DNA from 2 places in the Photobacterium swingsii genome. Region 2 is predicted to be linked to the other one. Evidence: predicted binding sites of a transcription regulator. Region 2 holds the regulator's gene; the other holds the start of a gene.

Region 1 (4,431 bases), 1.6 Mb from region 2:
TATCAGAAATAAAGCCAAAGAAAGTAATTCCTGAGAATGTGATTGGAAGTGATTGACCTAATACGTGTAATGTAATCCCATCAGCGTCACCTTCTGCAAAATCTGCCGCGAATGCAGATATATCATTGAAAAAGTTAAGGGTTTGGAATTGTGGTTCGGTTCCACCTACAGAGTGAACATCACCAAAAAAGCTCTTGGTACCACCAATAATTGGACCCGTACCTGAAGAATCAATTTCTATAGAGCCGTGATTTTTGTCAATGACAATTTCAAAATCATCTAAAGTAAACGTATCACCAGCTTGTGATGCTGTGACAGAGGGTGACATTTCAAAATCTTCTTGGGAATAAGAACTGACAGCTGCTTCCCATAAGGCGCTGTCAGTAAAGGTAGTAATTGTGACAGAGTGAGCTGTGCTAGATAATAGAGTACAGCTTATTAATAAAAATTTAGTGAATAAATTCATCAGTCTTACCTTTAATAATTGATATTGATATAAACTAAGCATGTAGTGTGCCATTAATTTATCTGTTTGATTTATATCGTTTTATATTTGGTCTGTAATAGCTGAGCATCTAGCGGTGTAAGATATGCTGACAGTTGAGCCTCTGCTTTATTTGGCGAACCATTTAAAACTCACTACCCTTAAAGTGAGTTTGATTCTGAGACAAGGGGTGGAGGAAGTATGGAAATTAATAATCTGCTCAAGCTGGATGGGCACATAGTGCTTGGCATTGTGAACGAAAAACTGCGCTTAGAATGCAACTCAGTTGATGAGTTACTAAGCCGTTATGAACTCGATAACGATGAACTGATGGAAAAAATGGCGGAGTTGGGTTTTCAATACGATCCGATTAATAATCAGTTTAAATAGTTAAAGCGCTAATGAAGATAATGGGCAAAAGCCTCTCTTGTTCTTGTGTTAAGTAAACAGAAGAACAGTAGAGGCTTTATTGTTGATTACGCAGCTTTTATTCCTTCTAAATGCGTCTGGCACTGCTGTCTGGCTGTCGCAAAAAAAGCCTGCAAGTAATGGCGTTGGTTTTCTGATGCGCGAATAGCCGCATACAAGCGTCGCCATAATCCCTTGCCTAACGGTTTACTGACGATCAATCCCTGCCGTGAAAAATCATGAATCGCCCAGTTAGGCAACGCAGCGACCCCGAGATCTGCCGACACCATCTGTACCAACATCAGGGTATTATCTGCTTGTTTCCATCTCTTCGGTTCTATATTGGCTGGTTGTAGAAAGTGTCTCACCACATCCAGTCGATTTTTTTGAACAGGGTAGCTCAGCATGGTTTGGTCAAGAATGTCTTCTGGTTCGATAAAATCTTTATCGGCTAATGGCGATTGTGGCGAAACGACCAAGCGCATTTCAAAATCGAACAGGGGCTCGTAGTGCACTTCGTTACGAGGCTGGATATCTGACGTAATCACCAAGTCTAATTCGCCACTGGTTAACGCAGGTATGGGCTCGAAGCCAAATCCGGAGGAAAAGTCCAGTGATACTGAAGGCCAATGGATCTGGTATTCCTTCAACGCGGGCATGAGCCATTGAAAACAAGAATGGCAGTCAATTGCCATGTGTAATCGGCCATGGGCATCTTCTTTTAAATTGGCGAGAGCGTGTTCAGCCTTGGTAATACGAGGAAATATTTCATCAGCCAGCTTTAACAGAATATCGCCTTCAGGGGTGAAGCGAACAGGACGAGTTTTACGCAAAAAAAGTTGTCCGCCTAAGCGTTGTTCTAAATCTTTCAGCTGATGTGACAGAGCCGATTGCGTTAAGCAAAGCGTATTCGCGGTCGCAGTTAACGAGCCTGTATCGCGTAACACCGATAGGGTGCGGAGATGCTTTATCTCGATCATTAGCTTTCTTCAATATCCGTTTGAATAAATTAATCAAATTCAATGTAACTGTATTTTATAGAAGTGTAAACATCCAGATGGCTATATATGGTGCGGCTCAATATGAATGCATTGCATTATGCTTGTGGTTGATTATGAATTTTATTCAATTTGAATGTGAGTGATTCGAGATTGTCGAAATTGAGTGGGTACGGCATTGTTTAGATATCCAGACTTCTGAAGGAATTAGAATAATGACAACGAACTCAACAGTAACGCCAGCAGCAAAAGATGCAGCAAAAACAGTAACGCACATTCTTGGTTACCCTCGTATTGGCTCTCAGCGTGAATTGAAATTTGCACTTGAAAAGTATTGGCGTGGTGAGATTGATCAGAATGAATTAAAAGAAGTTGGTAGCTTACTGCGTCATCGCCACTGGAGTGACCAAGTGGGTGCTGGCTTGGATTATGTAACCGTGGGTGACTTTGCTTGGTATGATCATGTGCTAGGTACTAGCATGCTTTTAGGTCATATTCCACAGCGCCATAATAATGGCTTCCCCGATTTAGATACCCTGTTCCGTGTGGGACGTGGTAAAGCACCAACGGGCTGTGCGTGTGCCGCATCAGATATGACAAAGTGGTTTAATACGAATTACCACTATATTGTGCCTGAGTTTACCAAGGAGGATGAATTCAATGTCAGCTGGCAACAGCTCTTTGAAGAAGTGGCTGAAGCGAAAAAAGCGGGTCACGATGTAAAGCCTGTTCTGCTAGGCCCTGTCTCTTACTTATGGCTAGGTAAAGAAAAAGAAGAAGGTTTTGATCGTTTATCTTTATTGCCGCGTTTGCTCACAGCGTACCAACAAATCCTCAATAAGCTATCAGGGCTTGGCGTCGAGTGGGTACAAATTGATGAACCTGTGTTGGCACTTGAATTACCTAAAGCATGGTCCGATTCATTTAAATTGGCTTACCAAGTTTTAAAAGGTGATACCAAATTACTGCTAACAACCTACTTCGACAATATTACGCACCATCTGGATAAAATTGTTGAACTGAATATTGATGGTCTGCATCTAGATTTATCAGCATCGCCTGAACAGTTGAACGATGTGGTGGCAAAGCTTCCATCCTCTTGGGTGCTATCAGCTGGTGTCGTCAATGGTCGTAATGTATGGCGTGCCGATTTATCAGCGCAACTTGAGCGCTTAGCACCTGTTAAAGCAGCATTAGGTGAGCGCCTATGGGTGGCCAGCTCCTGTTCTTTACTGCATAGCCCAATTGATTTGGATTTAGAAACCGAGATTGAACCTGAGGTCCGTCAGTGGCTGTCATTCGCTAAACAAAAATGCCGTGAAGTCACCTTGCTTGCACATGCACTTGATGGTGATGCCATTGCAAAAGCTGAATGTGATAAATATAGCGCACCGATTAAAGCCCGTGTAACCAGCGAGCGCGTAAACAATGCAGATGTTCGTCAACGCACAAATGCAATTACCGCAGCGTTGGCTGAGCGCAAAGCGCCGTATAGTGAACGTGCTCGCCAGCAGCGTAAAGCTTTGGGATTACCGCTATTGCCGACGACGACGATTGGTTCGTTCCCACAAACTAATGAAATTCGTACACAGCGTCGAGATTTCAAAGCAGGGCGACTGACAGAGGCGGATTATAATACTGCATTGAAAGGACATATTGCTGATGCGATAGCGCGTCAAGAAGCGTTGGATCTCGATGTCTTCGTCCATGGTGAAGCTGAACGTAACGACATGGTGGAATACTTTGCAGAATTGCTCGAAGGGTTTGCTGTAACCCGCTTTGGTTGGGTACAAAGCTACGGTTCTCGCTGTGTTAAACCTGCAGTAATAGTGTCAGATATTTATCGAGCACAACCAATGACAGTTGACTGGGCAACGTATGCACAATCGTTAACCGAGAAGCCAGTAAAAGGCATGCTGACAGGCCCTGTCACTATTTTAGGTTGGACTTTCCCACGTGAAGATCTCACCCGTGAACAAATTGCCAATCAGATTGCCTTAGCGTTGCGTGATGAGGTGTCCGATCTTCAACAAGCTGGAATTAATATTATTCAAATAGATGAGCCAGCGATACGTGAAGGTCTACCACTGAAAGCGAGCCAGTGGCAAACATATCTAGACTGGGCAGTGAATGCTTTCAAGATTTCAGCGGCTAGTGCTGAACCTGAGACGCAAATTCATACGCACATGTGTTATAGCGAATTTAACCACATTATTCAGTCTGTTGCTGCGCTAGATGCGGATGTGATTACGATTGAAACATCGCGTTCAGACATGGAATTGTTAAAAGCATTTGAAGAGTTTGCTTATCCAAATGAAATTGGTCCTGGTGTTTACGATATTCACTCACCAAATATCCCATCAGTTGAGCAAATTATTCACTTAGTTGAAAAGGCTGAAGGACTGATCCCTGCAGAACGCTTATGGATTAACCCAGACTGTGGCTTGAAAACTCGTAACTGGGAAGAGACAGAAGCTGCACTGAAAAATCTAGTAACAGCTGCTAAAACCTTACGGAAACAATGGCAAGCAAAAGCGGTTT
Region 2 (4,431 bases):
AAGCCGTAATAAGGGTAGTAAGCAAGCATCTTTAACTTGGCGCGGATCGGCACTATAGACCCCTGCGACATCACTCCAAATCGTCACTCGCGCAACATCGGCCAAGGCGCCAATCACGGTTGCCGAATAATCAGAACCATTACGCCCCAATAGCACGGTTTGCCCCGTGTGGTTTTGCGCCATAAAGCCTGTGATCACAATCCGATGCTGGCTATGCTGCACCAGTTGTTGTTGCAGTAATGGCCGTGAAGCCGCGCAATCGACTTCAGGTTGTGCGGCAAGTTCAGCCCGTAAAAACTGGCGAGAATCGAGTGAACAAGCCGGTAAAGCACTCGCATTAAGCACAGCGGCAAGTAGCCGTGCAGACCACAGTTCACCGTGCCCTAACACCTTGGCACGAGTCGCCTCATCAAGGTCTAATTCACTCAATGCCGATAAGGCACTCAACTCAAGGTGAAGCTGAGTTTGCAATTCGTCAGCGGCGAGTTCAGGCAATAAATCCGTGATTAAATCTTGCTGATACTGACGTAGCTCCTGCAACACTTCATGCGCATGACGACCGTCTTTTGCCAGCAAGGCTAACCATTCTATGAGACGGTTGGTTGTTTTACCCGCCGCAGAGACCACAATCAGATCTTCGGCTGCCGAGTACTCTTGCAAAATCGTTGCAACGCGGCGATAGCACTCAGCATCTGCTAGACTACTGCCGCCAAACTTATGTAATTGACGTGCTTGTACTTGGCTCATTTATCCTACCTCGACAGCTTGCTGAAAGGCTTGTGCAAGATCGGCTACAAGATCGGTAGGATCTTCCAGCCCTACCGATAGACGCAATAATGCCGTATTGATACCCGCTTCGGCTTGCGCTTCATCTGACATCGCACGGTGTGTCATGCTCGATGGATGGGCTATCAAGCTTTCAGTTCCCCCCAAAGATTCCGCAAGCGAGAAACATTTCAGCGCTTTCACGAACACCTCAAGTTGTTGGAAACTCCCCGCCAACTCAAAACTAATCATAGAACCAAACCCTTTCTGTTGACGCTTCGCGATGTCGTGGCCTGGATGATCCGGCAAACTTGGGTGATAAATAGCCGCAACTTGGGGGTGGTTTTGTAAGAAAGCCAGCACCTGCGCCCCATTTTCTTCGTGCATCTTCATCCGTGGCACTAACGTACGTAAGCCCCTTAGGGTCAGGTATGCATCAAAAGGTGCGCCTGTTGCACCAATACAGTTAGCCCACCATGCAATGTTCTCAGCCTGCTCGGCATCAGCAGAAATCAGAATACCGCCGACGACATCAGAATGGCCATTGATGTACTTGGTCGTCGAGTGCACCACAAAATCTGCTCCTAATGCGATAGGTTGCTGCAAGACTGGTGAAAGGAAGGTGTTATCTACGGCCACCAGCGCCCCTGCGGCTTTGGCTTGCTGACACAAAGCTTCTACGTCAATCACGCGAAGTAAGGGGTTGGAGGGGGTTTCCACCCAAATAATTTTCGGTTGTCGAGCCAGCGCAGCGGCAAACGCCAGAGGATCAGATTGATCAACAAACTCAACCTTGAAGTCACCTTTGTTGGCACGGGTATTAAATAGTCGGTAAGTGCCGCCATAGCAGTCATGCGGCGCTATAATCAGATCGTCTGGGCCTAATATCGCAGAAACAAGAAGGTTAATCGCTGCCGTTCCACAACTTGTCACAACACCACCCGCACCACCTTCTAATTCTGTCAGTGCATCGGCCAACATATTGCGACTTGGGTTACCAGAGCGGGAGTAATCGAATTGCGGTACCTCACCCAGCTGTGGAAAACTGTACGTAGATGTGAGATAGATAGGTGGGACAACAGCGTGGTGCTGAGAATCGGATTCAATGCCGGTACGAACTGCAATAGTGGCAAGTTTCTTGTCACTCATATTAACCTTCCTTGTTTCGGTTTAATGCCGAATAAAATTCCTTCACCAACATTAACCATATAAAACTGGGACGTCAACACTTCTAGACGTCTATATGTCTTTGCTTATGGCGGTAAATATCGCTAAAATTCACCCAAACTTTAATTATGACTCACTGCCCTACTCGCAGTTATTTCGTATGACCCCATATTCTCTGAGGTTTTCTCAGTATAGTCATGGCATGAAATAACCTGAGCGGCGGTAAAAACAACAACGCTGAGAAGGTAAAACATGGCAGAGTGGAATGGCGAGTACATCAGTCCATACGCGGAACACGGTAAGAAAAACGAACAAGTAAAAAAAATTACGGTGTCAATTCCATTAAAAGTCTTAAAAATTCTGACTGATGAACGTACACGTCGTCAGGTAAATAACCTGCGCCATGCGACCAATAGTGAATTACTGTGCGAAGCATTTTTGCATGCTTATACCGGCCAACCGTTACCAACGGATGACGATATTCGTAAAGACCGTCCTGATGACTTACCGGCAGAAGCGAAAGCTTTGATGGATGCGATGGGAATTACTTACGAAGACATCAACGAGTAAGTTGATAACCAACAAAAAACTGACTGTGATGACAACTTTGGAATCACAGTCAGTAAATAAGGAAACACGCTACTTCGTTATCTAATTAATGGTAGCTTTTACTTTATCAGCTCTTTTACGCGGTTCGCCCTACAACCAGCGTCAAAAGAAAAATAGTAATAACGATTCCAAGTATCTTAAGTTCACGCTTTTTCATAACTCTCTCCTTGCTGTTTCTCACTCAAAATAAGTTTTCTCACCACCATGATGAACACACCGGTTAGCACTAAGTTCAGCGCCAGCGACAGCATGCTGATCGTGACAATAGGGCCACCAAAGCCATAACCTATGCTTATCATCAACACACCTGCACCTACTTCACCGCGCGGCCACATGCTGATCGACAACGCTAAACGCTCTTTCAACGTGGCTTCTTTGCGGTAACAGAACAGTGGGAACATCTTGCCGATATTGGCAATCACAGAAATGATCAACACGTGGTAAGTAATTTCAGCTAACGACATTGCTGGCATTGCCACTGTGATGCTCTCTGATGAGGAGGTTGCTACTCCCCCAAAGATTTGCGGCAAGCTCAGACCAACCAACATCATAAACACACCAGCCACAAAGCTTGATACTTGTTGATCGGCGGCGGATTCATGTTGCGATTTCATCATGCACCCCAACACGAAAGCGGGTAGCAAGACTTCGAAATGGACGCCACTGCGTAAATAAAACAACTCACACAGCAACGCAATAATGACGGAATAGCCCATCACAGCACCCGCTGACGATGGAATAGACCAAAGGTGTAAATAGCGATAACCCAGCGCTAATAAGCCAAACATTAAGACTAAAGTGACACCTAATGCAGGCTGCCAGCCCACCACTAAAATTGATAAAGGGATCATCAAGAGCACGGTATCGAGATCATCAAAGATGGCTAATACACGCGCTTTACTAAACATCCAGGTCGCCCCTAATCCCGCGGCAGCTAACATCGCAAACAGTACACCCGCAGACGTTGGCGCAGCAAAGCGGCCAATCACTAAGGTCTCTGTCCACGCGTCGACATTACTCCACATCTCTGCTGGCATAAGGACAAAAATGAAATACAGCACAACGCCAATCCACGGGAAGGTTGCCGTTGTCATTGCGACCACGTAATCCCAGCGGTATTGTTTTAAGTTGTTCTTATCAATTTCAAATTCACGACCAACATTGATCATGATGTAGGCCAGCGCTGACATGGTCAGCACCATAATGGTGGGTTGCAGTTGGCCGTAGCCGGCAATGAATGATGGTAGCAGTTGTGAGCACACTAGCCCCACCAACAGTAATGCGGAATATAGAATGATTTTTTTCACGTCATAACCTCTTGTATTACATTGCTCGTCGAAGGGTCAGCCCCCTAAAAAGAGGGCTGACAGTTGGGTTAGACGAATTTCACTTTCGTTATTTCTTTGATACCCGACAGTAAGAATGTCGGTACAGATGCCGCAATAATCACAGTCATTAGGTGACCAAACGACAGTGCTTCGGTATTAAAGATCATTTGACCTAAGCCTGTGTACATCACGCTCAGTGATAGGGTTGCAGACAAGGCTACTGCGCCTAGTAGGTACTTATTGGTGAATGGATTTTTGCGGTATAGCGTTGTAAAGCTACGCGAATCAAATAAGTGCCACAGTTGTGCAAAGATCAGCATGGCGAAAGCAACCGTCTGTGCATACTGCGCGCTATGACCCGCATTCAACGCCCAGCTAAATGCTACGTAACTCATGCCACCCAGTGCTAAACCACGGATCACTATCTTGGCGCCCAAGTTGTCACCAAAGAAGCCTTCGTTACGCTTGCGCGGTTTACGTGACATCACGTCTTTTTCTTCTGGCTCAACCCCCAATGCCAAGGCTGGTAAACCATCAGAGACCAAGTTGATCCACAAAATCA

Evidence for each region. The regulator MetJ, encoded in region 2, represses methionine synthesis genes. The targets are predictions, from matches to a motif close to TTAGACNTNTANANGTCTAA.
Region 1: a site for MetJ is predicted at 2,073-2,092, ahead of metE (5-methyltetrahydropteroyltriglutamate--homocysteine S-methyltransferase). Genes of this name have one in related genera too.

What each region holds. Positions count from the first base shown of each region.
Region 1 covers NZ_AP024852.1:2,444,299-2,448,729, reverse strand. Annotated here, with positions in the region: gene OCU77_RS11200 (PEP-CTERM sorting domain-containing protein) at 1-466, opposite strand, end outside; gene OCU77_RS11195 (DUF4250 domain-containing protein) at 686-874, shown strand; gene metR (HTH-type transcriptional regulator MetR) at 961-1,872, opposite strand; gene metE (5-methyltetrahydropteroyltriglutamate--homocysteine S-methyltransferase) at 2,106-4,431, shown strand, end outside.
Region 2 covers NZ_AP024852.1:224,213-228,643, reverse strand. Annotated here, with positions in the region: gene OCU77_RS01065 (bifunctional aspartate kinase/homoserine dehydrogenase II) at 1-747, opposite strand, end outside; gene OCU77_RS01060 (O-succinylhomoserine (thiol)-lyase) at 748-1,914, opposite strand; gene metJ (met regulon transcriptional regulator MetJ) at 2,185-2,502, shown strand; gene OCU77_RS01050 (hypothetical protein) at 2,685-3,848, opposite strand; gene OCU77_RS01045 (cation-translocating P-type ATPase) at 3,917-4,431, opposite strand, start outside.